Regions from separate parts of the Colwellia sp. RE-S-Sl-9 genome, predicted to be linked through region 2. Evidence: predicted binding sites of a transcription regulator. Region 2 holds the regulator's gene; the other holds the start of a gene.
What was found. Region 2 encodes FliA, which starts transcription of late flagellar genes. Its sites were predicted from a motif close to CTAAAGNTNNNNNNNNNNNNGCCGATA; they were not measured.

Region 1 (12,538 bases), 1.9 Mb from region 2:
TCAAGACTTTGTTACCGCCATTACTGACTCAGCTAAACAAGTTGAAGCCAAGTTAAATATCCCGTTTGAAGTTGTTATTGCTCAAGCTGCTTTAGAAACAGGTTGGGGGCAAAAAATCATAAGAAATAATCAAGGCGAAAGCTCTAATAACCTGTTTAATATCAAAGCGGATTCACGTTGGAAAGGCGATAAAACCACAACTGAAACGTTAGAGTTTCAACAAGGCGCAATGGTGAAAAAACGAGAACCGTTCCGTGTGTATTCATCTATAGCAGAAAGTGTTAATGATTACGTTAATTTCTTATCCTCCAATGAAAGATATCAACCTGCCTTAAAAAATCCGTCCAATGTGGAACAGTTTTTGCAAAACTTACAAGGTGCTGGTTATGCCACCGATCCTAATTACGCAAAAAAAATATTAGGGACATTGAAAACAGTTACCAGCCTTATTGAAAAGTAATTCTCTTTAATTACTTCTCCTAATTATTATTCGTTAATGCAATCGTTGTGAGGCAATCATGTCTGTTAATTTATACAATACAGGGGTTAGTGGTTTACTAGCTGCTCAGCAGCAACTTGCTACTACTGGTAATAATATTGCCAATGTTAATACAGAAGGATATAACCGCCAACGCGCAGAACAAAATGCTGCAACGGGGTTATATTACGGAGGTAATTATATTGGCGGTGGCACTTATATAGAAGATGTAAGACGAGTTTATGACCAATTTTCATATAAAGAACAATTATTAAGTCAAACAAATTTAAGTAACGCAGATGAGTTACATGTTGACTTAAGCCAGCTTGATGAAATTATGACTTTTTCTGGTGGAGCCATTAATAATTCTCTTGATCAATTCTATCAAACCGTAAATGGTATTGCTGATAACCCAAGCGACTTAGGGTTAAGAAGTATGGCAATAACCCAAGCAGAAGTATTAAGTAGTAACTTTCAATCCCTCAATGCTGACTTTGACCAAATGGAAAAATCTATCAATGGTGAGATAGAGCAAATTGCAAGTCAGATTTCTCAAATATCAGTAGAGATTGGTAAACTTAATGAACAAATACTGCATACTAATAATTCAACATCTGGACAGCAAAATGATTTACTAGATACTCGCGATAATTTAGTAAATGAATTGAGTAAATACACAAGTGTTAATACTGTTGTTGATAATAATGGTGTTATGAGTGTAATGATTGGTAATGGCGCGACATTAGTAGCAGGAATAACCTCCTTATCCGTTGGTGTGCAAGCGGGTGATCCAGATCCTAACAAAACCACATTAACCATTGTTGGTGCTAATAGCTCTGTTAAATTAAGTGGGGCTTCAGTAGGAGGCGCACTCGCTGCGAAATATGAATTTAGAGACGAGCATTTAGCGCAAGTTAAAAGTGAAATAAACCGAATTGCTATGGTTGTTTCTGAAACATTAAATGAAGCTCAGCATGATGGGTTAGATTTAAATGAACAAGAAGGGTTAGATTTTTTTACCGATATTAATAGTACTACATTAGAAAGTGCACGTGTATTAGCTACCTCTAAAAATACAGGGAATTTACAAGCACGCGTAAATATTTCTGACGTGTCAAAAGTACCTACAGATGAGTTTGAAATTAAATATGATGGAGTAAATTTCATCATGAAAAATTTATCAGATAACTCAACCGTTAACTTAGGTGCTGCGGGGGCTTCACATAGTGCTTCTCTTGCTTTATATGGTTTTGAGTTTATTGAAGATTCAGGAACACCAAACGCAGGCGATACCTTTATTATTAGGCCAACTGAAAATAGTGCCTCATTAATGAAAGTTAATTTAACTGATGGGGCTGGGATTGCAGCAAGTACACCTATAGATGTTTCAACCTCTGATAATAATGTGGGAGGAGGTGGAGTCGCTATTGTTCAAATGAATGATCCATTAGCCGCACAAACATATGCAAGTACAACCAATACTTCTTTAACCGTTGATATTTATGAAAGTGCACCAGGTGTATTTGATTATCGTGTTTATGATGCTGCCGTTGTGCCAATTTCAAGTATAGCGTCAGGTTCATATTTGTCGGGTAGTAGCGTACTTGTAGATTTACCTCCTTCACCTGCTACAGCAGCATTTCAATTAGAAATTAAAGGTAGTCCAACAGGGGCAAGCGCTTTAGCACGAGAAGAGTTTTATATTGCTGATTCATTTGGTGTGGGTAACGGTAATAATGCAACCTTAATGGGACTAACCCAAGAAAAAGGCATTATTAATGGTGAGAAAGAAACCTTTAGTCAAAGTCTTGGAGTATCTACGGCTAGCGTAGGGTCAAAAGCAAAATCTGCAGAATTAGTGGAAACAACGGCGCAAGCTTTATATACACAGGCTTATAACCGTAACCAATCTACATCAGGTGTTAACCTAGATGAGGAAGCAGCGAACTTATTAAAGTTTCAACAAGCTTATCAAGCCTCTTCACAAATAATTTCTATTGCGAATACTATTTTTGACACGTTACTTCAAGCGGTGAGATAGGAGTAAATTATGAGAGTTTCAACTGCCCAGTTTTATCTTCAAAATAGCCAAACAATTGGTACCTTACAATCTCAAGTTAATCAACAGTCAGAATATTTATCAACAGGTAAGCGTATTATCACAGCTAAAGACGATGCGGTCGCATATGGTACGTTAGCTGGTTATAAAGATGAGCTGATGAATATTGAAAAATATCAGCGAAATATAACACAGGCTAATAATAGAAATAGCCTGCAAGATACCTCATTCGATAATGCTCAAAATTTAATGCAAGAATTAAAAAGTCTTTTTATTCAAGCAAATAACGGAACATTAGATGACGATGATCTTAATTCTTTAGCCGAGCTGGCAACGAATAGCCAATCACAACTGTTAGACATAGCGAATACAAAAGACGAAACCGGCGGTTATATTTTTGCTGGGTACCAAATAGATAAACAACCTTTTGTTTTACAACCTGACAATTCTGTTAATTACTTAGGGGATAGTGGTGTAAGGGAACTGCAAATAGCAAAAAATGTAATGGTTGATACTAACCAACCAGGTGACGAAGCATTTGAAAAAGTTGCTAATGCTATTGGTGATTTTAAGCCTAATTATATCTCTAATACCTCAGGAATTTCTGTAAACAGTGCGCTGATTAATAACCCTGCGGCTTATGACGATATAAGTAATCCACCCGGTTATCGCTTTACTTTTACTGCCCCATCCGATTTAACCGTTACTGATGTGAATGGTAGTGTTGTATATCCTACGGCGGCATATACCCCAGGGCAAACAATTGCCTTTAATGGTGTTGAAGTTCAGTTAGACGGCAATCCTTTGCCCGGCGATGAGCTTGTCTTAGAAGCCACTCAAACGATTAGTATTTTTGATACGATAAAATCAGCAATTGATTGGATGAATGTGGGTGCTACACCCGCTAATAATATTCAACATCAAGTTGATTATAACGAAATTTTGACTCAATTAGATCGAAGCCTTAATCATATGACTACACGTCAAACAGATGCAGGTATAAGAGTTCAACTCATTGAAACTCAAAGTGAAAATCATAAAGATAAAGAGTTAACTATATCGAAAAGCCAATCAAATATTGAAGATTTAGATTTTGCTAAAGCGGTAGCAAGCTTTGAGCAATCGCAAGTGGCATTGCAAGCAGCACAGCAAACCTTTGTACAAGTAAAAAACCTTACATTATTTAATTATATTTAACATTTTTAATGTTGGCATTAAAAATGTATTAAATAGTTAGCGTCAAAATTTATATTAAAGTGGTTCCAAGTAAATGTTGTTATCAGCAAATAGAACCACCACCTACTTAGGAGATGATAGCAATGGCATTAGTCGTAAATAGTAATATAGCGTCTTTAAACTCGCAACGAAGTTTAGGTACTGCAACAAACGAATTATCAACTAACTTTGAGCGTTTATCTTCTGGTAAACGGATCAATAGTGCGAAAGATGATGCGGCAGGTTTACAAATTTCAGCTCGTTTAACCGCTCAAATAAATGGTTTAAATCAAGCCACTCGAAACGCAAATGATGGTATTTCTTTAGCTCAAACAGCTGAAGGTGCATTAGATGAATTTACCAATGCTTTACAGCGTATGCGTACTTTATCTATTCAATCAGCTAACGGTTCAAATACCGATGCAGATAGAACCGCACTTGATGCCGAGTTCCAAGAACTAGCCACAGAAATAACACGTATTTCAGATCAGGCTAGTTTTGGTGGTGAAAATTTACTCGATGGTACTTATACAGGTAAAGATTTTCAAATTGGTGCTAATGGTGGGCAAACTATACGTTTATCTATATCACAAGATTTTGCAGCATCGGTTATTTTAAGTACACCAACAATATCATCTGCTGCTCAAGCTTCTACAGCTATTGGTAAAATTGATACTGCGTTACAAACTGTAAACAGTGTGCGTGCAGAGCTTGGTGCTAAACAAAACCGTTTTAGTTCTGTTATTCGAAGTAACGATAATACAGCGCAAAACTTATCAGCATCTCGTTCTCGTGTAATGGATACGGATTACGCAGCGGAAAGTGCTTCGCTCGCTAAGAGTACTGTACTGCAACAAGCAGCAAGCTCTATGCTAGCTCAGGCAAATCAACAGCCTCAAATAGCCTTGTCTCTACTGCAATAAAGAAAAACATATGTTTTATGCTTAAAGCCCTCATTTATGAGGGTTTTTTTTTAACTAAAATATTTTTAAATCAATGGTTAACGTTCTTATTCTAGGTTTTAAAAATAAAAGCTAAAAAAGTTTAAAGTTATTTGAAAAGTCACCGATATAGTTTTCAAGAAGCATTAAGTAAAAAATAATTACTTATACTTGCTTCACAAATTAAATAATTTTATGAGTATATTACCTAGGAGATCTTATCATGGCATTAGTTGTTAATAGTAATGTTCAATCTTTGAATTCACAGCGTCAACTTCAGAATTCAACCAATAGCCTAGCCGATAATTTTGAGCGTTTATCTTCTGGTAAACGTATTAACAGCGCAAAAGATGATGCTGCTGGTTTACAAATATCAAGTCGTTTAACGGCACAAATTAATGGCTTAAATCAAGCGTCTCGTAATGCTAATGATGGTATATCTTTAGCGCAAACCGCTGAAGGAGCGTTAGACGAATATACGAATACTTTACAACGTATGCGTACATTGGCTGTGCAATCGGCTAACGGTTCAAATAGTGATGCTGATAGAACAGCATTAGATGCTGAATTTGGTGAATTAGAACTAGAACTGACACGTATTTCAGATCAAACTTCATTTGCTGGTGAGAACCTATTAAACGGTTCTTTTACAGGTAAAGCGTTTCAAATTGGTGCTGACGGCGGACAAACTATTACGGTGTCTATAGGTCAAGACTTTGATGCATCTTCTATACTAGGTGCAGCTTCTACAAATATTTCTAGTGCTGGAGGTGCCTCTACAGCTATTGGTAATGTGGATGCAGCTTTGGTTAAAGTGAATACAGTACGAGCAGATCTGGGTGCAAAACAAAATCGTTTTTCTTCTGTTATTAGAAGTAACGATAATACCGCACAAAACTTGTCAGCTTCACGTTCACGTGTGCTTGATACAGATTATGCTGCAGAAAGTGCTGCATTAGCAAAAAGCTCAGTACTACAACAGGCATCAAGCTCAATGCTTGCACAGGCAAATCAACAACCACAAATAGCACTATCGTTATTGTAGTGATTTATTTTTTTATGGTGGCCTTTAAACCCTCTTTCTGAGGGTTTTTTATTATAGGAAAAATAAAATTTTCTTAAAAATCAATAAAAAATGCTGTTTTGAAATAAAAAGCTAAAAAAGATTAAAGTTATTTAAAAAGTAACCGATATAGTTTTTAAGAAGCAGTGAGTATCAATACTGATTATTAAATACTAGCTTCGTTAATCGAATTCATTGAAGGGTAATTTACCCAGGAGATATTATCATGGCATTAGTAGTTAATAGTAACGTTCAATCATTGAACTCACAGCGTCAACTGCAAAACTCAACCAATAGCTTAGCTGATAATTTTGAGCGTTTATCTTCAGGTAAACGTATTAACAGCGCTAAAGATGATGCGGCTGGTCTACAAATTTCAAGTCGTCTTACTGCCCAAATTAACGGACTTAATCAAGCATCACGTAACGCTAACGATGGTATTTCATTAGCGCAAACAGCAGAGGGTGCACTAGATGAATATACAAATACATTGCAACGTATGCGTACATTAGCGGTGCAATCAGCGAATGGTTCAAATAGTGACTCAGATAGAACTGCGTTAGATTCTGAATTTAGCGAGTTAGAACTTGAGTTAACGCGTATTTCATCACAAACATCTTTTGCTGGTGAGAATTTATTAGATTCATCGTTTACAAGTAAAGCTTTTCAAATTGGTGCCGATGGTGGTCAAACGATTACCATTTCTATTGCACAGAACTTTACTGCAGCGTCTATTTTAGGGAATGCTACAGCTACAATCTCTTCGGCTGGTGGCGCATCTACAGCTATCGGTAATGTTGATGCTGCTTTGGTTAAAGTGAATACAGTGCGCGCCGATTTAGGTGCTAAGCAAAACCGTTTCGCTTCAGTTATTCGTAGTAACGACAATACGGCACAAAACTTATCAGCATCACGTTCACGAGTATTGGATACTGATTACGCTGCTGAAAGTGCTGCATTAGCTAAGAGTTCAGTATTACAACAAGCATCAAGCTCAATGTTAGCTCAAGCGAATCAACAACCGCAAATAGCATTATCATTATTATAACAGCGAGTAATAGAGGCAGGTTATTAATAATCCATTAGCCTCTAATAAACTTTTGTACGTGTTATTGACGTTATTTACTAAAGTATATTTATGACGTGTCGATAACATAGGTATATGAAGTGAAGTTAAGTACATTCACTTTAAATTAATTCAGATAGGGCTTTGTAAGTCCGAAGGAGAATAACATGGCTTTAGTAGTTAATAGTAATGTTCAATCATTGAACTCACAGCGTCAACTTCAAAACTCAACTAATAGTTTAGCTGATAACTTTGAGCGTTTATCTTCAGGTAAACGCATTAACAGCGCAAAAGATGATGCGGCTGGTCTACAAATTTCAAGTCGTTTAACGGCGCAAATTAATGGCTTAAACCAAGCATCACGTAACGCTAACGATGGTATTTCATTAGCGCAAACTGCTGAAGGCGCGTTAGATGAGTATACAAATACATTACAACGTATGCGTACATTAGCAGTACAATCAGCTAACGGCTCAAACAGTACTGCGGATAGAACCGCACTTGATGCTGAATTTGGTGAGTTAGAACTTGAACTTACGCGAATTTCAGATCAAACTTCATTTGCTGGTGAAACGCTTCTCGATGGCAGTTTTACCAATAAAGCATTTCAAATTGGTGCTGATGGTGGGCAAACAATTACAGTATCAATTGGTCAAAACTTTGATGCAGCAACTATTTTATCAACAGGTGCTGCAACTATCGCTACAGATGTTGGCGCTACGTCAGCAATCGGATTAGTTGATAATGCGTTAGTAAAAGTGAATACTGTACGAGCTGATTTAGGTGCAAAACAAAATCGCTTTTCTTCAGTTATTCGTAGTAACGATAATACAGCGCAAAACTTATCAGCATCACGCTCACGTGTATTAGATACTGATTACGCGGCAGAAAGTGCAGCATTAGCGAAGAGCTCAGTGTTACAACAAGCATCAAGCTCAATGTTAGCTCAAGCAAATCAACAGCCGCAAATAGCATTGTCATTACTGTAGGTTTTACTTAAAAAGTAGTAACAGAATAATGACACTCCTACTTGAGTGTCATTTTCGTATATAAAATTTGAAATTGGAGGTGCCCATGTCTATTAATATTGCTAATAACAGCCCTATAAATATGGCAGATGATCTTAATCAATTGAATAAAAATACTAAATCATCCCCTGATTTAGCAATTGAAAAAGGCAAAGCATTTGAAGATTCAGCTACAAAAGAAACAACTTTAAAGCTTAATAAAGTTGCCGAATTACAAAGAGTAAAAGAGTTAGAAGAGCAATCAATTGAAGATAAATCTAGTGAAAGCTTAGCTGAAGAAGCGAGTATAGTTTCAGATGCAATGAAAACAATATCTGAATTTATTAACATGCCGATCAGAACAGTTAACTTTACTCAAGACGATGGCTCTGATAAGACCGTGATTAAAATTTTCGATTCAGAAAATAATGAATTGATAAAACAGTTCCCTTCAGAAGAAATTCTTTCTATTGCCCAACGAATTGTCGAGCTTAGAGAAGACGTAAGTAAAAAAACTGGTATACTTCTTGATGAGAGTATCTAAAACATTTAGATGATAGGTGTTTAATATATAGGAGACAGCATAATGAATATTACACAAGCAGGAATAGGCTCAGGATTAGATCTTGAATCAATTATAGAGGCTTTCGTAACCGCAGAATCTGTCCCACAAGAGATACGATTACAGGAAAAAGAAGATCGCTACAATACTGAATTATCAGGTATTGGTAGCTTAAAATCTGCTTTGTCTACTTTTGAAAGTAGCGTAAACGAATTAAAGGATATTGATAACTTTAATCAACAGACTGTTACAGTATCAGGCGATAATTTCTCTGCTACAACTAATGGTTTTGCTACATCAGGTTCTTTTGACGTTGAAGTCATACAACTTGCAAAATCCACAAAAATACAAACAACGAATTTTGCAGACTCCTCTACAACTGTTGGTGCAGGTACGTTAACCTTTAATTCTGCCAATGGTGATACTTTTGACGTTACTATAGACGCAGCTGATGATTTATCGACTATCCGCGATAAAATTAATCAAGGTACAGGAAATTTTGGTGTTAATGTTACTCTCGTTAATAGTGATAACGGTACATTTTTAACTTATACAGCAGCCGATACAGGTACAGATAACGCTTTAACGGTAACTTCTGGTGACGCAGCACTTAGCGGTTTATCTACATCTGCTTCTGAAATAGTAACTGCAGATAATGCTATTATTGAAGTTGATGGGAATGTTATTACAAACTCCACTAACGAATTTAAAAATAATATTGAAGATGTGACTATTGTAGCAACAAAGGTTAGTGATGCAGGCGTTACCTCAAAGTTAGATGTTACTCAAGACACTAGCGTAGCAAATACACTCATTACTGATTTTGTTGCTGGATATAATGCTTTAGTTGATAATATGATAGGGCTAGGAGCCCCTGTACAAGGGCGGTTAGCCTTTGATGCCGACTTACGTTCAATGCGCGGACAGTTGTCCGATATTGCTATTAATCAAGTAGCAAGTTTGGCAGGTAATTCTATTCAGTCGTTAAATGATATAGGTATATCATTTAATAAAGAAGGCCGACTCGAAATATCAACAGTTGCAACAGGTTCATTAAAGAGTGGTGCAGAGAAATTATCAGACGCTATTTCAAATGACATAAATGGAGTTGGCGAGCTTTTTGCTAGTACAGATGGTATCGTCAGCCAATTGACAGCGTTAATTGATAACTATAATGGTGGTGATGGTACATTAACTAAAAGACAAAGTGCATTGAATGAAAATTTATCTGGAATTGCAGATGAATATACCGCATTAGAGACTAAACTACGTGATTATGAAGATACACTACGTAAAAGGTTTTCTTTTCTTGATTCGTCGGTAGCTCAGTATAATGCAACAAGTGACTGGTTGACTTCAGCATTAGCGTTACCAGAGTCAAACAGCTAGTTTTATTTTAGTTATCTAACCACAATATAGGTAAAAGAGGTACTCAAAATGAGACAAAGTCTACAAGCATATAAAAAAGTTAATATTGACAGTAATATTTTAGCATCTGATCCTCATAAAATTATTGTGATGATGTTTGACGGCGTATTACAGAGTATGTCGCAAGCAAAAGGTGCTATTGAAAGAAAAGATTTTGCTTTAAAGTCTACAGCTATGACCAAAAGCATTAATATTCTAAATGCCTTACGTAATTCGTTAGACTTCACATCAGAGCCCGTTATTTCTCAACGATTCGATGATTTATATGCTTATTGTATCGATCAGCTACACGGCATCAGTGTAAATTTAAATGCTGAAGGTATTGATGAAGTGTTTAATTTATTAAAACCATTAAGAGACGCATGGTTTGATATGCCTGAAGAGTCTAAAAAAGAAGGCATATCATTACTTGAAGAACGTAATAAATTAACACAAGGTGCATAATGTGTTTTTTGTTGAGCTATCTGAAAAAATTATTGCGCTAACTGAGCAAGTAGAGCAGTTAATTGATAATAAAAATGAAGAACATTGTTCAGCGCTTTTATCTCAACGTCATAGTTTGCTTGTTGAGCTACATGAAAAGGTAACACAAGAAGCAAACAAAAATGATACTGTCGATATTGAAATGATGGATAATTATCATCATTTTTTAACTACCATTCAACAGCGAGATAACGTTTATCTCACCCATCTAGATGCTGCTAAAAAAGAAGTTATGAAAGCTCTTAGTCTTCAAGTTGTTGGTACTAAAGCTGTATCTGCATACAAAAATGTTATTATAGATTAATACATACTCTCAAAATTCTTATACCTATTTAGGTGATTATATCTATGAATAATAAAACTGTATTAATTACGGGGGCTGATGGGTTTATTGGCTCTCATTTAACCGAATTACTGGTTAAAGAAGGGTATAAAGTCAAAGCGCTTGTTCAATATAACTCTTTTACTTCTTGGGGATGGTTAGACGGACTTTCTTGTATTAATCAAATAGAGGTTATTTCCGGAGATGTTAGAGATCCTAGCTTTTGCCAAGCAATCACTAAAAATGTAGATATTGTTTTTCATTTAGCGGCTTTAATTGCTATTCCTTATTCTTATGTGGCCCCCCAAAGCTATGTTGAAACAAACGTTACAGGCACCTTAAATATATGCCAAGCCTGTAAAGATAATAATGTTGAACGAGTCATTCATACATCGACGAGCGAAGTTTATGGTACGGCGCATTATGTACCCATCGACGAGAAACATCCGTTACAAGCTCAATCCCCCTACAGTGCTTCTAAAATTGGTGCGGATGCTATGGCAATGAGTTATTTTAATGCTTTTGATTTACCTTTGACTATTGCTCGACCATTTAACACTTATGGTCCGAGGCAATCTGCACGTGCTGTTATTCCAACTATCATTACTCAAATAGCAAATGATGTTAAATCTATTAAGTTAGGTGATGTTTCACCTACTCGCGATTTTAATTATGTTGAAGATACTTGCCGTGGATTTTTGGCTTTAGCACGATCAGATAATACGATTGGTAAAACTTTAAATATTGGATCTAACTTTGAAATTAGCGTTGGCGATACGTTAAATTTAATTAAAAAAATAATGAAGAGTGACGTTGCCTTTATTCTTGATGATCAAAGACTAAGGCCTGATAAGTCTGAAGTGTTTAGGTTGTGGTGTGATAATAGTGAAATGATTAAACTTACAGGATTTAAACCGTCATATAATATTGAACAAGGTTTAGAGGCTACAATTGAGTGGTTTTCAAATCCAGATAATTTGAAAAAATATAAGCATAATATTTATAACGTGTAGTCAGTAGTCATCATTAATTCTTAAAAGGCTTTATACGAGTGAGTAATAAAAAAATAGCAGTATTTACCGGAACGCGTGCTGAATATGGTTTACTCTATTGGATCCTTAAAGGGATCTCAGCCTCAAAACATGCTGAGTTACAACTATTAGTTGGTGGAATGCATCTTTCTTCTGAGTTTGGTTACACGGTTAATCAAATTGAAAAAGATGGTTTTGATATAACAGATAAACTTGAGTTCTTACTATCTTCAGACAGTCCTGTGGGTATTTCAAAGTCTTTAGGATTAGCAGTAATAAGTGCAGCAGAGAGCTTTGCACGAAATAAACCAGATGTTGTTGTTATTTTAGGGGACAGATTTGAAGCTTTGGCCATTGCCCAAGCGGCAATGATTGCCGCTATTCCTATTGCCCATATTCATGGCGGAGAAATAACTCAAGGTGTCATTGATGATTCTGTTCGTCACGCTATTACAAAAATGTCTTATTTACATTTTACCTCAACCGAAATTTATCGTAAAAGAGTCATTCAATTAGGAGAGCAACCCCAAAATGTATTTAATATGGGAGCTCCAGGAATAGATAACATTAACAAACTAACGTTAATGGAGTTGGATGAACTCGCTAGCTCATTACAAATTCAATTAAGTCATCCATTCTTTTTAATTACCTATCATCCCGTCACTTTATTGGCAGATAAAGCCGATGAAGAACTAAAATGTTTACTGAGTGCTTTAGATAAATTTCCTCAATACCAAGTGATTTTTACTTATCCTAATGCTGACACCTACGGGCGTAATTTAATTGAAATATTAAAAGCATATCAGCAAATAAATCCCAAACGTACATTCTTGCTCGAATCCATGGGGCAATTACGTTACTTATCTGCCATGAAACTTGCTAG
Region 2 (12,538 bases):
GGATTAATCAATCACAAAGAGAATACGCACAATCTTTAGGTTATACCGTTGTTGATTGCGCAACAGTTTTAGCGACCCATTTAAGTCAAATTTTGACCAATAACGCGGCTCAATTATTAGGACATGAAGAGGTTCAAAACCTATTAGACATACTTGCTAAGTCTTATCCTAAATTAGTTGAAGGCTTTATTCCTGACACACTAACCCTTGGTTGTTTGGTTAAAGTTTTACAAAACTTAATGAACGAAGGTGTGCCGGTAAGAGACATGCGTAGTATTGTGCAAACACTTGTTGAATATGGACCTAGAAGCCAAGATCCTGAAGTTCTTACTGCGGCTGTTAGGATCACACTCCGTAAATTTATAGTACAAGAGCTTGTAGGGCCAGCTAATGAAGTACCTGTCATAACATTGTCACCAGAGTTGGAACAGATGTTGCACCAGTCTATGCAAATGGCTGGAGATGACGGCGCTGGAATTGAACCTGGTTTGGCTGAGCGATTACAAACTTCATTAATGGAAGGCGCTCAACAACAAGAAATGGCAGGAGACACGCCAGTTCTATTAACCTCAGGTATATTACGAACGGTATTAGCTAAGTTTGTTAAATATACAATTCCAGGGTTAAGAGTTATTTCTTATCAAGAAATACCAGACGATAAACAAATCAAGATTATAAGCGCGATAGGTAATACATAGCATTATTCGCTCGCGATAATAGATAAATAAGGGGTCCATAGTGAAAATTAGACGTTTTGTTGCCGCAGATATGAAGACTGCATTAGCGCAAATTAAAGAAGAGCTAGGTGCGGATGCCGTTATTATGTCGAATAAAAAGGTTGTGGAGGGCGTCGAAATTATGGCGGCTATTGACTATTACCCATCACAAGCCAAAGAGAGTATTGCTCCAGAAGCATCAGTAACAAATAATAATCCTCAAGATTTAAGTAATGATGTTGTGAGTTTAAGTGGACGTTCTGCAACCAAAACTCAACATGTAGAAGAAAGTGTAGACATTGGAGCAGCACCTGTTGATAGTTTATCAGCCTTGTTGAATCGTAAAGTTCAACAAGAAGCTCAAGCGGAGTCTCACGATAATAGCTCAAGAGAAAAAACATCTTCAAGCAATGATATTGAATTACAATTTAAAAATTTCACTGACCGTTTACAACACTCGACTCAGCAAAGAAACGCAGAACAAAATATAGAACAATCAAATACTTCCTCAATGCCGTCATTACAAAAGGACGCTGCTATCGTTAATGATGAAACAAATGATACAGACGTTTTTAATGATCCTTCGGTAACTTCTTTTTCTCATGATAATTCAAATGAATTTGAAACAATGAAAAAAGAAATGCATACCATTAGACACCTTTTAGAACATCAGTTGTCGGGTTTAATGTGGCAAGATATGGCACAAAAGAACCCTCAAAAAGCATTGCTCATAAACAAGCTAGTTGCTTTGGGATTAACAGACCATATGGCAGATCAAATAGCTGGTTTTATTCCTCCTCAACAAAATGAACAAGATGCTTGGGAGCAGGCGAAAAAATTTATAGCACAGCAACTAAATACAACCAATAACGATATTATTCATCATGGCGGTGTTATTTCTTTAGTGGGTCCAACAGGTGTAGGTAAAACTACCACTATTGCTAAATTAGCTGCAAGGTTTGCACAAATTCATGGTGCTGATGAAGTAGTATTAATTTCTACTGATAGTTTTAGGATCGGTGGTTTTGAACAATTAACCACTTACGGACGTATTATTGGTTGCCAAGTTAAGTTGGCTAACGATGCACAAGCATTAGACTCATTACTACAGCAGTTTGGACAAAAGAAACTTATATTAATTGATACTGCGGGTATGGGACAGAGAGACATGCGCTTAGCACAGCATTTAACAGATTTAATTGCCAATGCACGTGTGAGAATTCGTAATTATCTTGTGTTATCAGCCAATACTCAGCAGCGTGTTATGCAAGAAAATGTAGAAAGATTTAAAAAAATTCCATTAGCTGGCTGTATCTATACTAAACTGGATGAGAGTATTAGTATTGGTGAAATTATTTCTACCGCTATTCAAAACGGATTACCTATCGGTTACCTTACCGATGGACAACGAGTTCCTGAAGATATTAAGGTAGCAAATGCTGAAAAATTAGTTGCCTTAGCAGACAAAATGAGTAGTCGAATAAACCACCAACACACTAGTACATGGCGACCAATGCCTAAAAAAGAAGCAAGTGCAGCATAAATTGAATATGTTTAGCAAAACAAGCTAGCTTAAACTAATTAAATTAGTTAAATTGAATAACATTGATAAAAACCGCTTATAACTTCACGAGTTAAGATGTACTAAGCTATAATGTATTTACTTAGCAACATCTTTTCGAAAATAGTGTATGTGTCAGTGACGAGAAGATTTAAATGATAGACCAAGCGAGTGGTTTACGTAAGATGCAAGATTTACAACAAATTAAAGTTATTGCAGTATCAGGTGGTAAAGGTGGCGTAGGTAAAACTAACGTGTCTTTAAACACATCTATAGCATTAGCTCAACTGGGTAAAAAAGTACTTGTTCTAGATGCAGATTTAGGGCTTGCCAATGTTGATGTTATGTTAGGTCTACGTGTTCAACGTAACCTTTCTCATGTGTTGTCTGGTGAATGTGAATTAGACGATATTATCATCGAAGGCCCTGCAGGAATTAAAATTATTCCAGCCACTTCAGGTACTCAATCTATGGTTGATTTAACACCTAGTGAGCATGCAGGATTAATTCGAGCCTTTAGTGATATGCAAACAGAGTTCGATATTCTTATTGTTGATACCGCAGCAGGGATCTCCGACATGGTATTGAGCTTCTGTCGAGCCTCACAAGATATTATGTTAGTAGTATGTGATGAGCCAACGTCAATTACCGATTGTTACGCGTTAATGAAATTATTAAGTCGTGATCATGATGTATTTAAATTTAAGGTTGTTGCTAACATGGTACGAAGCCCTAACGAAGGGCAGCAATTATTTGAAAAACTAGCCAAAGTAAGTGATAGATTTTTAGATGTAGGCTTAGAACTTGTTGGCGTTGTGCCATTTGATGAAAACATACGTAAATCAGGTCGTAAGCAAAAAGCAATTATTGAAGCATTTCCTAATTCACCCGCTTCAATAGGTTTTAAAAACTTAGCAAAAAATATCATGAAATGGCCAATTCCTCACCAACCTTCAGGCCATTTAGAGTTCTTTATTGAACAATTATTAGAACATTAATATGCTAATTATCGCGAGTATATAGTTTGGGAAAAGCAGATGCCTACAGTACTCAAACAGATAAATCTGTTTTAATAGAACAATATACTGTTTTAGTTAAACGTATAGCCTACCATTTACTTGCAAGATTACCTGCAAGTGTACTTGTAGATGATCTTATTCAATCAGGAATGATCGGTCTACTCGAAGCATCAAATAACTTTGACCATACAAAAGGCGCAAGCTTTGAAACATTTGCAGGGATAAGAATTAGAGGTTCCATGTTGGATGAAATTCGACGTGGAGACTGGACTCCTCGCTCTGTTCATAAGAATAGTCGTATGGTGAGTGATGCGATAAAAGAGTTAGAGTCAGAGTTAGGAAGAGATGTAACTGACAAGGAAGTAGCAGATAAACTTGATATTTCTTTAAATGAATACCATCATATTCTTAATGATGTAAGTTCTGGGAAAATAATCGGAATAGATGATTTAGGTGTTAGTGAAGACGCTTTGAATTTAGAAAATAAATCAATAAGTGACGAGCCCTATAATCAAATTGAAGAGATTGTTTTTAAAAGAGCGTTAAGTGAATGTATTTCTACTTTACCTGAACGAGAAAGTTTAGTACTTTCATTGTATTATGATGAAGAACTTAATTTACGCGAGATAGGACAAGTTCTTGATGTAAGCGAGTCAAGAGTAAGTCAAATTCACAGTCAAGCTATGCATCGTTTAAAAGCTCGTATGCATTCTTGGCAAAGTTAAGTAGAATAATAAGTAATTTAAAATTTTTGAATGTTCTCACCGGAGGGTGCCTTGGATAAAAATATGAAAGTTCTTGTAGTTGATGATTTTTCAACGATGAGACGAATAGTGAAAAACTTGTTACGCGATTTAGGTTTTACTAACATTCAAGAAGCTGATGATGGTAGCACCGCTTTACCTATGCTTCAGTCAGGAGAGTTTGATTTTGTTGTAACCGATTGGAATATGCCTGGTATGCAAGGAATAGATTTATTAAAAGCTATTCGAGCAGACGCTAGTTTATCCCATATTCCTGTTTTAATGGTGACAGCTGAAGCGAAAAAAGAGCAAATAGTTATGGCCGCTCAAGCGGGTGTAAATGGCTATATTGTAAAACCTTTCACTGCTGCAACGTTAAAAACTAAACTCGATAAAATATTCGAACGCTTAGGTTAATTGAAAATCTTTCTTTAATACCTAAATAAATAAAGGATATTTTGCATGAGTAGTTTGCCTAAAGTACATGTTTCATTAGAACAAGCTAAATTGTTGGTTGAATATTTAGAAACAGATCAGCAAGACAAGGCTGATGAATTGGTTGCAGATATTCAAAGTCCAATCAATACAGAGCTGTTTGCTGAAATAGGTAAATTAACCCGTCAGTTACATGATTCTTTGAATAATTTTCAAGTTGACTCTCGACTCACTGATTTAGCAAAAGCTGATATACCTGATGCTAAAGAACGACTTAACTATGTTATAGAACGAACGGAAGAAGCTGCAAACAAAACAATGGATGCAGTTGAATCTATTTTTCCTGTGCTTGAGTCATTACAAAATAGAGTCGAAGTGGTTAATCCTTTATGGACAAAACTTATACAAAATAAATTAGAATTACCTGAGTTTAAACAGTTATGTTTAGATATTGATTTGTTATTAAAATCAACAGGAAGTGAAACAGATAAAATTCGTATATTAATGACTGATGTCTTGATGGCGCAAGACTTTCAAGACTTAACAGGCCAAGTTATTCGTAAAGTTATTGATTTAGTAAGGGAAGTTGAAGATGGTTTGATTGGAATGCTAACCGCATTTGGCATGTCTTCAGACTCAATTCAAAATAAAGCTAAACCTTCAGTGGGTGAAAATTTGGTTGAAGGTCCGATTGTAAATAGTAAAGAGCGTGATGACGTTGTTTCAGATCAAGACGATGTTGACGATCTTTTATCAAGTTTAGGGTTTTAAGGAGTTGCTAAATGTCGTTTGAGCAAGATGAAGAGATTTTACAAGATTTTTTAATTGAAGCAGGTGAAATTCTCGAAGCTTTATCTGAACAATTAGTAGAGCTTGAAAATGACCCCGATAATGCTGATTTATTAAATGCAATATTTCGCGGATTTCATACTGTAAAAGGCGGAGCAGGCTTTTTATCGTTAACAGAGCTTGTGGATGTTTGTCATGGCGCTGAAAATATATTTGACCTCTTAAGAACTAATAAAAGAACGGTTACCTCTGATTTAATGGATGTTATTCTGCAGGCAACAGATTCAATCAATGAAATGTTTGCTTTAGTTCAAGGAGGAGAGCCTCTCGTACCCGCTGCCCCTGAATTAATAGCTGAATTACATCGTTTAAGTGTACCAGAATCTGAAGACGTTCCTGTTGCAACGGTAGTCGAGGAGCCTGCAGCTCCTGTATCTTCAAGTTCATCAGATGAAATGTCTGAAGACGAATTTGAAAAATTATTAGATGAATTACATGGCGGCGGTTCTGTAACACCTCCGGCTACGCCTACTAATGTATCAAATAATAATAGTAATGAAATTACAGATGATGAGTTCGAAAGCTTACTTGATGATTTACATGGGCAAGGTGCTTTTTCTCCAGAAGTTAATAAGGCCGAAGCTAAAAGTAATCCTAACGAAATCAATGATGACGAATTTGAAAATTTATTAGATGAACTTCATGGCCAAGGAAAAGGGCCACAAAATGCAACAACTAATACTCAGCCTCAACAAGTAACACCACCACCTGCAACGCCTAAACCTGCTCCTGTAGCCGCCGTAAAAGCAGCACCCGCGAGCAAACCATCAACACCTGAGAAAAAAGCACCTCAAGCTACTGCTTCACAAGGTGAAACAACCGTTCGAGTGGATACTAAGCGACTCGATCAAATCATGAATATGGTGGGTGAACTAGTACTAGTTCGTAATCGTTTAACTAGTTTAGGAATGACCAAAGAAGATGAAGATTTAACCAAAGCTGTTTCTAATCTCGATGCTGTGACAACTGATTTACAAGGCGCTGTAATGAAAACGCGTATGCAGCCTATTAAAAAGGTTTTTGGCCGCTTTCCTCGGGTTGTACGTGATTTAGCTCGAAGCTTAAATAAAGAAATTAAACTTATTCTTGAAGGTGAAGAAACTGATTTAGATAAAAATTTAGTTGAAGCTCTTGCTGACCCATTGGTGCATTTAGTGCGAAACTCAGTTGATCACGGTATTGAAGATCCTGATGTTCGAGAATCAAAAGGTAAAGAAAGAGAAGGAACCGTAATACTTTCAGCTTCACAAGAAGGTGATCATATTCTTCTTACCATTCGAGATGATGGTGCTGGAATGAATGCTGAAAAATTGAAAGAAATTGCTATAGAGCGTGGTGTATTAGATGCAGATGCCGCGGCTCGTATGTCGGATAGTGAAGCTTTTAATTTGATTTTTGCACCGGGATTTTCAACCAAAACCGAAATTTCAGAAGTTTCTGGTCGTGGTGTAGGAATGGATGTTGTAAAAACCAAAATTACGCAATTAAACGGTACTGTTAATATAGATTCTGAATTAGGTATTGGTACTGTACTTGAAATTAAAGTTCCACTGACTTTAGCCATATTGCCTACTCTTATGGTTATTATTGGCAAACAAACATTCGCTTTGCCATTAGCGGGTGTAAATGAAATATTTCATTTAGATTTAACGAGTACTAATATAGTTGATGGTCAATTAACTATTATTGTTAGAGATAAAGCCATTCCATTATTTTATCTTGATCAATGGTTAGTTCGAGATTATGTTGAAAAACCAAGAGATACAGGGCATGTAGTTATTGTACAAGTAGGGAGCCAGCAAGTTGGTTTTGTTGTTGACAGTTTAATTGGACAAGAAGAAGTTGTTATTAAACCCCTCGACCGTTTATTACACGGAACTCCCGGTATGGCAGGAGCTACAATCACGAGTGATGGTGGCATAGCATTAATTGTTGATGTTCCTAACCTGCTTAAATATTACGCTAAGAAATCTAGTGTTCATAAAAAATTACGTACAAGATAAAGAGATAGTTAATGCCATATAAGGTATTAGTAGTTGATGATTCCAGCTTTTTTAGACGTCGAGTAGCCGATATTTTAAATGCTGATCCCAACCTAAATGTTGTTGATGTTGCTGTAAATGGTGTAGAAGCTGTAGAAAAGGCTAAACTACTTAAACCTGATGTTATTACCATGGATATTGAAATGCCGCAATTAAACGGTATTGACGCGGTAAAACAGATAATGAAACATTCACCAACGTCAATTATTATGTTTTCTTCTCTGACTCATGAAGGAGCTAAAATAACACTTGATGCCCTTGATGCAGGGGCGTTAGATTTTCTACCAAAAAAATTCTCCGAAATAGCTAAAAGCACATCAGATGCTGGAATGGTATTGCGTGAACGTGTGATTCAATTAGCGCGTAAAAAATCTAGAATACAAGTAAAATCAAACCATAGAGAAATAGTATCTAACAAAACAACAACAAGAGAATTAATTGATGTTACACAAAAAAATAGTGTAGCAATAAAAAAAACATCCCAAGAATATAAATTACTAACAATAGGTACCTCAACCGGTGGTCCTATAGCACTTCAAAAAGTACTTGCTCAATTACCTGCAAACTTTCCTGTTCCAATTCTTATCATTCAACATATGCCAGCATCATTTACTAAAGCTTTTGCTAATCGATTAAATAATTTATGCAACGTTAATGTGAAAGAAGCGGCTATCGGCGACGAATTAAAACCAGGCAATGCTTATGTAGCACCAGGTGGAAAACAAATGGTAATTGATGGAACAAATTCTAAAGCTAAACTAAAGATAATAGATGACCTTTCAGAAAGAGTTGCTTTTAAACCGAGCGTAGATGTTACTTTTGCTTCTGCAGCCAAAGTTTTCGGTGAAAATGTTTTGGCTATTATATTAACGGGTATGGGCTCTGACGGAAAAGATGGCTGTCGTTTATTAAAAAATAAAGGGGCTACAATCTGGTCTCAAGATGAAGAGTCATGTGTTGTTTATGGTATGCCGCAAGCTGTGGTAAATGCCGGTTTGTCTGGTGCAGAATTGCCATTAGATAAGATCTCTTCTGCAATATTAAAAGTTTTTGATTTGAAATAAAATATTTAGCCCGTTTGAGGTTAGATATATTCAATGAGCATTAATAACTTTATAGGAAGCTTAATTGGTAGTTTGGACTTTAGCAAATCAAAAAGGCGGGGTTGGTAAAACTACGTCTACGATTACGTTGGGAGGCTTATTGGCTGATCAAGGTTTTCGTGTGTTATTAGTTGATACTGATCCACATGCATCATTAAGTTATTATTTTGGCATTGAATCGGAAGAATTAGATTTAAGCGTCTATAATTTATTTATTCAGTCGTCAACAAAAGAACAGATCTTACAAAGTTTATGTCCTACTCAATATAATAATATAGATATTCTTCCTGCAACAATGGGGCTAGCGACATTAGATCGTGCTTTAGGCAGTAAAGGGGGAATGGGGCTAGTTCTTAAAAAAGCGATTAAATTAATAGAAAGTGAATACGATTATGTTTTAATTGATTGTCCACCTATTTTAGGCGTTTTAATGGTAAATGCACTTGCTGCGTCAGATCGAATTATAGTACCTGTTCAAACCGAGTTTCTTGCGTTAAAAGGTTTAGAACGAATGATTAATACGTTAGAAATTATGCAAGGTGAACAGGCGGAGCCTTTTAAATATACAATTGTACCGACTATGTTTGATAAACGCACAAAAGCATCATTAATAACCTATAGAAAACTTCAAGATATATATTTTGGAAAAGTATGGTCTGGTGTTATTCCAATCGATACAAATTTTAGGAATGCAAGCCAAGCTCGTAAAGTTCCATCTGATTATTTAAGTAGTTCAAGAGGCGTAACAGCATATAAGAAGCTATTATACTCTTTAATAGAAGAACAAAAAGGTTTGATATCTTAATGGATAAATCATTAACCGCTAGTAAGAAATTGATGAAAAATTACTTATCAGAGCTGTTAACAGAAGACACCGATGACTTCATTGAAAAAAAGGCAGTAGAAACTGAAAAGCTAAACAAGCTTTTTCAAAAAATTAGTGTAGCTGAACGTAATGAAGAGGCTGTACTAGATACTATAGTTTCAAATAAATCTGCCGATAATGAAATTATTAGCCATAATAAAGAATTAGTACCTGAATTAAATAAACAACCAGTTGATACAGTTGTAGAAATAAAAGAATATTCAGCGGAGCATAATACTACAAGTATTGATAAGAGTTATCGTGATAAAAGCTTTCAAGCTATGTTTTTTGATGTAGCTGGGTTAACGGTAGCTGTACCTTTAGTAGAGTTAGGGGGGATTCATAACGTAAATAAAATAACCAGCTTAATGGGGAAACCCAAATGGTTTGAAGGTGTTATGATCCATAGAGAAGAAAAAATTAATGTGGTGGATACTGCTCTTTGGGTAATGCCAGAGAAATACAATGAAGAGCTTAAAAACGCGCTAAATTATCAATATGTTATTATGTTGAGTAATAGTCGTTGGGGATTACTGGCCGAAACCTTAGTAGATACCGTTACATTAATGCCTGAAGATGTAAAATGGTTAAATTCTTCTTCTAAACGGCCTTGGTTGGCAGGATTAGTTAAAAACAGAATGTGTGCTCTGTTAGAAGTAGAATCATTAATTCAATTGTTGAATAATGGTATCGATGTGCAACAAATATAAGTGCTTGTTTTAATTATATTAAAATATTATAAATTGAGGAGTGTTAAATGTCTGACGAAAGACGTAAAGAGAATCCAGATAAAGCTAATGATGATGAAGTTTTACAATGGGTTACTTTTAAATTAGACAGTGAAACTTACGGTATTAATGTAATGCAAGTACAAGAAGTTTTGCGATACAGTGAAATTGCACCTGTCCCAGGCGCGCCATTATATGTATTAGGCATCATTAATTTACGTGGAAATGTGGTTACTGTAATTGATACACGTTCAAGATTTGGATTAGAGTCAAGTGAAATAACAGATAATACTCGTGTTGTGATTATTGAATCAGAAAAACAGGTTATTGGTATTTTGGTTGATAGCGTAGCTGAAGTTGTATATTTACGTGCATCTGATATAGATGTTGCTCCAAATGTAGGTAATGATGAAAGTGCAAAATTCATTCAAGGTGTTTCAAATAGAGAAGGAGAGCTTCTTATTTTAGTGGATTTAAATAAGTTACTTTCTGATGATGAATGGGATGAGTTAAAACAGTTTTAATTACTGTTAATCAACATGTTTAATACTCCTGAGTTGATAGTGCTATTTGTTGTAATAACATTAATGTTATGTCTCATATTAATGTTATTTATATCTCTGCGATCACTAAAAAAACAAATTCGTTTAACTGAAACAAACATTTCATCTAATGAATTACTTGTTAATCAGTTACAAACATTATTTATACAAATAGATAAAACGTTAGCGGAATCTGTTAAACAAAACAAAGTAAAATATACTGAATTAAATCAAGTATCTAAACAGTTAGAACATCGTATCAAAAACCTTCAAGGAGACATTGTAAAATTACAACAAGTACAATCACAACAACCTGAAGATAAATTATATAGCAGGGCATTCAAAATGATTGAACTTGGTGCTGATGCCGCAGAATTGATCAAAGAGTGTGATATTCCTAGAGCAGAAGCCGATATTCTCATTGCTATTCATCAAAAGAAAAACCCTTCCTAACGTTCAACTTCTTACAATATTTAACATTTTTACTTATAAAAACTGTGATTATTGAATGTGCATCGTGTTAAAATAATTTTATATGAAATTTCTATAACTACACGATATAGATTTCTATTTAACCTATGGAACAGTGAATAGTCGCATGATTAATCGATCAGAAAAATCCTTTATAACTTTCTTTATTGTTTGTTTTCTAGCTTTAACGGGGTGTTCTTCGACTCCGTCTACTAATAATAGTGATCCTAAAGACCCTTTGGAATCAATTAATAGACCTTTTTGGACCTTTACGTGGGATTACGCTGACAAATATGTAGCAAGGCCTGCATCTTCAGCTTATGCCGAGTATGTTCCTACCGATTTAAGAGTAGGCGTTTATAATATGGCGCTTAATCTTAACGAACCTTCTGCAATTATTAATAACTTACTACAAGCCAAGTTTTCTGACGCAGCCGTAAGTACAGGTCGATTTTTACTAAATTCTACTATTGGCTTATTCGGCTTTTTTGACCCAGCGAGTGACTTTGGTTGGGCCAGAAAACAAGAAGAATTTGGCGAAGTATTAGGTAGCTATGGCGTAGGTGATGGGCCTTATATTGTTGTTCCTGGCTTAGGTCCATCTTCGGTAAGAGAAGAGGTTGGGGACTATGTTGATAAATATTATTGGCCGTTAGCTGCCATAGACTTTTGGCCCAATATTGTAAGAATGGCTGTTGTTGGGCTAGAGCAAAGAGCTTCATTATCGCAGCAAGAAAAACTGATTGATGAATCTATAGATTCTTATGAATTTGTAAAAAATGCTTATTTTCAAAACTTAAAGTTTAAAGTTTATGATGGTAATCCACCTATTGAAGTTAATGCGGCTGACGAAGCTGAACTTGAAGCATATTTAGATGAAATAGACTAAAACGAATAAATAAGGCTTTATTTGACGTTTAGAGTTATATAATAACGTTCTAAGCTACTTTATGGTTAAGCCTTTAGATGATAGACTTCACATCACTAAAGGTTTATACCTAATTTATGGTATCTATATTATTTTTTTGCTCTAGGATTAGCTTTTTAATGACATTATTTTCTTATAAATCAACACTATTATCCACAGTGTTTTTATCACTTTTTTCCTTTATCACCCTTTCAGCACAGCTACCTAGTAATATATCACCGCAACAGTTAGAGCAATTTAAAAAGCTTTCTCCGGCGCAGCAAAAGTCATTAGCATCAACTATGGGGATTGACTTAAGTACAATTCAATCTCAAATTAAAAAAAACAATCCAAATGATGAAGAAACAAAAAATTTACAGCAATATTACCCTAGAGGTACTCAGTTTGATGAAATGGGTAATCCAATTGGATTATCAGAGGAAGAACTCGCTGAAGAAGATGAAGGTGAGTTAAAACCTTTTGGTTATGATGTATTTGCTAATGCACCATTAACTTTCGCACCTTCAATCGATATTGCAATACCAGATAATTATACT

Region 1: ACM9HF_RS17465 (flagellin N-terminal helical domain-containing protein) is a predicted target of FliA. The motif match lies at 5,860-5,886, and genes of this name have one in related genera.

Annotation. Positions count from the first base shown of each region.
Region 1 is NZ_CP182631.1:4,026,849-4,039,386, forward strand. It holds gene flgJ (flagellar assembly peptidoglycan hydrolase FlgJ) at 1-460, shown strand, start outside; gene flgK (flagellar hook-associated protein FlgK) at 519-2,519, shown strand; gene flgL (flagellar hook-associated protein FlgL) at 2,529-3,734, shown strand; gene ACM9HF_RS17455 (flagellin N-terminal helical domain-containing protein) at 3,857-4,675, shown strand; gene ACM9HF_RS17460 (flagellin N-terminal helical domain-containing protein) at 4,917-5,738, shown strand; gene ACM9HF_RS17465 (flagellin N-terminal helical domain-containing protein) at 5,983-6,804, shown strand; gene ACM9HF_RS17470 (flagellin N-terminal helical domain-containing protein) at 6,990-7,811, shown strand; gene ACM9HF_RS17475 (flagellar protein FlaG) at 7,897-8,373, shown strand; gene fliD (flagellar filament capping protein FliD) at 8,416-9,780, shown strand; gene fliS (flagellar export chaperone FliS) at 9,829-10,263, shown strand; gene ACM9HF_RS17490 (hypothetical protein) at 10,265-10,606, shown strand; gene ACM9HF_RS17495 (NAD-dependent 4,6-dehydratase LegB) at 10,651-11,637, shown strand; gene neuC (UDP-N-acetylglucosamine 2-epimerase) at 11,676-12,538, shown strand, end outside.
Region 2 is NZ_CP182631.1:2,129,092-2,141,629, reverse strand. It holds gene flhA (flagellar biosynthesis protein FlhA) at 1-698, shown strand, start outside; gene flhF (flagellar biosynthesis GTPase FlhF) at 739-2,259, shown strand; gene ACM9HF_RS09175 (MinD/ParA family ATP-binding protein) at 2,433-3,275, shown strand; gene ACM9HF_RS09170 (RNA polymerase sigma factor FliA) at 3,302-4,021, shown strand; gene cheY (chemotaxis response regulator CheY) at 4,073-4,456, shown strand; gene ACM9HF_RS09160 (protein phosphatase CheZ) at 4,502-5,245, shown strand; gene ACM9HF_RS09155 (chemotaxis protein CheA) at 5,257-7,326, shown strand; gene ACM9HF_RS09150 (protein-glutamate methylesterase/protein-glutamine glutaminase) at 7,338-8,429, shown strand; gene ACM9HF_RS09145 (ParA family protein) at 8,494-9,273, shown strand; gene ACM9HF_RS09140 (chemotaxis protein CheW) at 9,273-10,043, shown strand; gene ACM9HF_RS09135 (chemotaxis protein CheW) at 10,091-10,585, shown strand; gene ACM9HF_RS09130 (DUF2802 domain-containing protein) at 10,667-11,056, shown strand; gene ACM9HF_RS09125 (MlaA family lipoprotein) at 11,202-11,963, shown strand; gene ACM9HF_RS09120 (SLBB domain-containing protein) at 12,122-12,538, shown strand, end outside.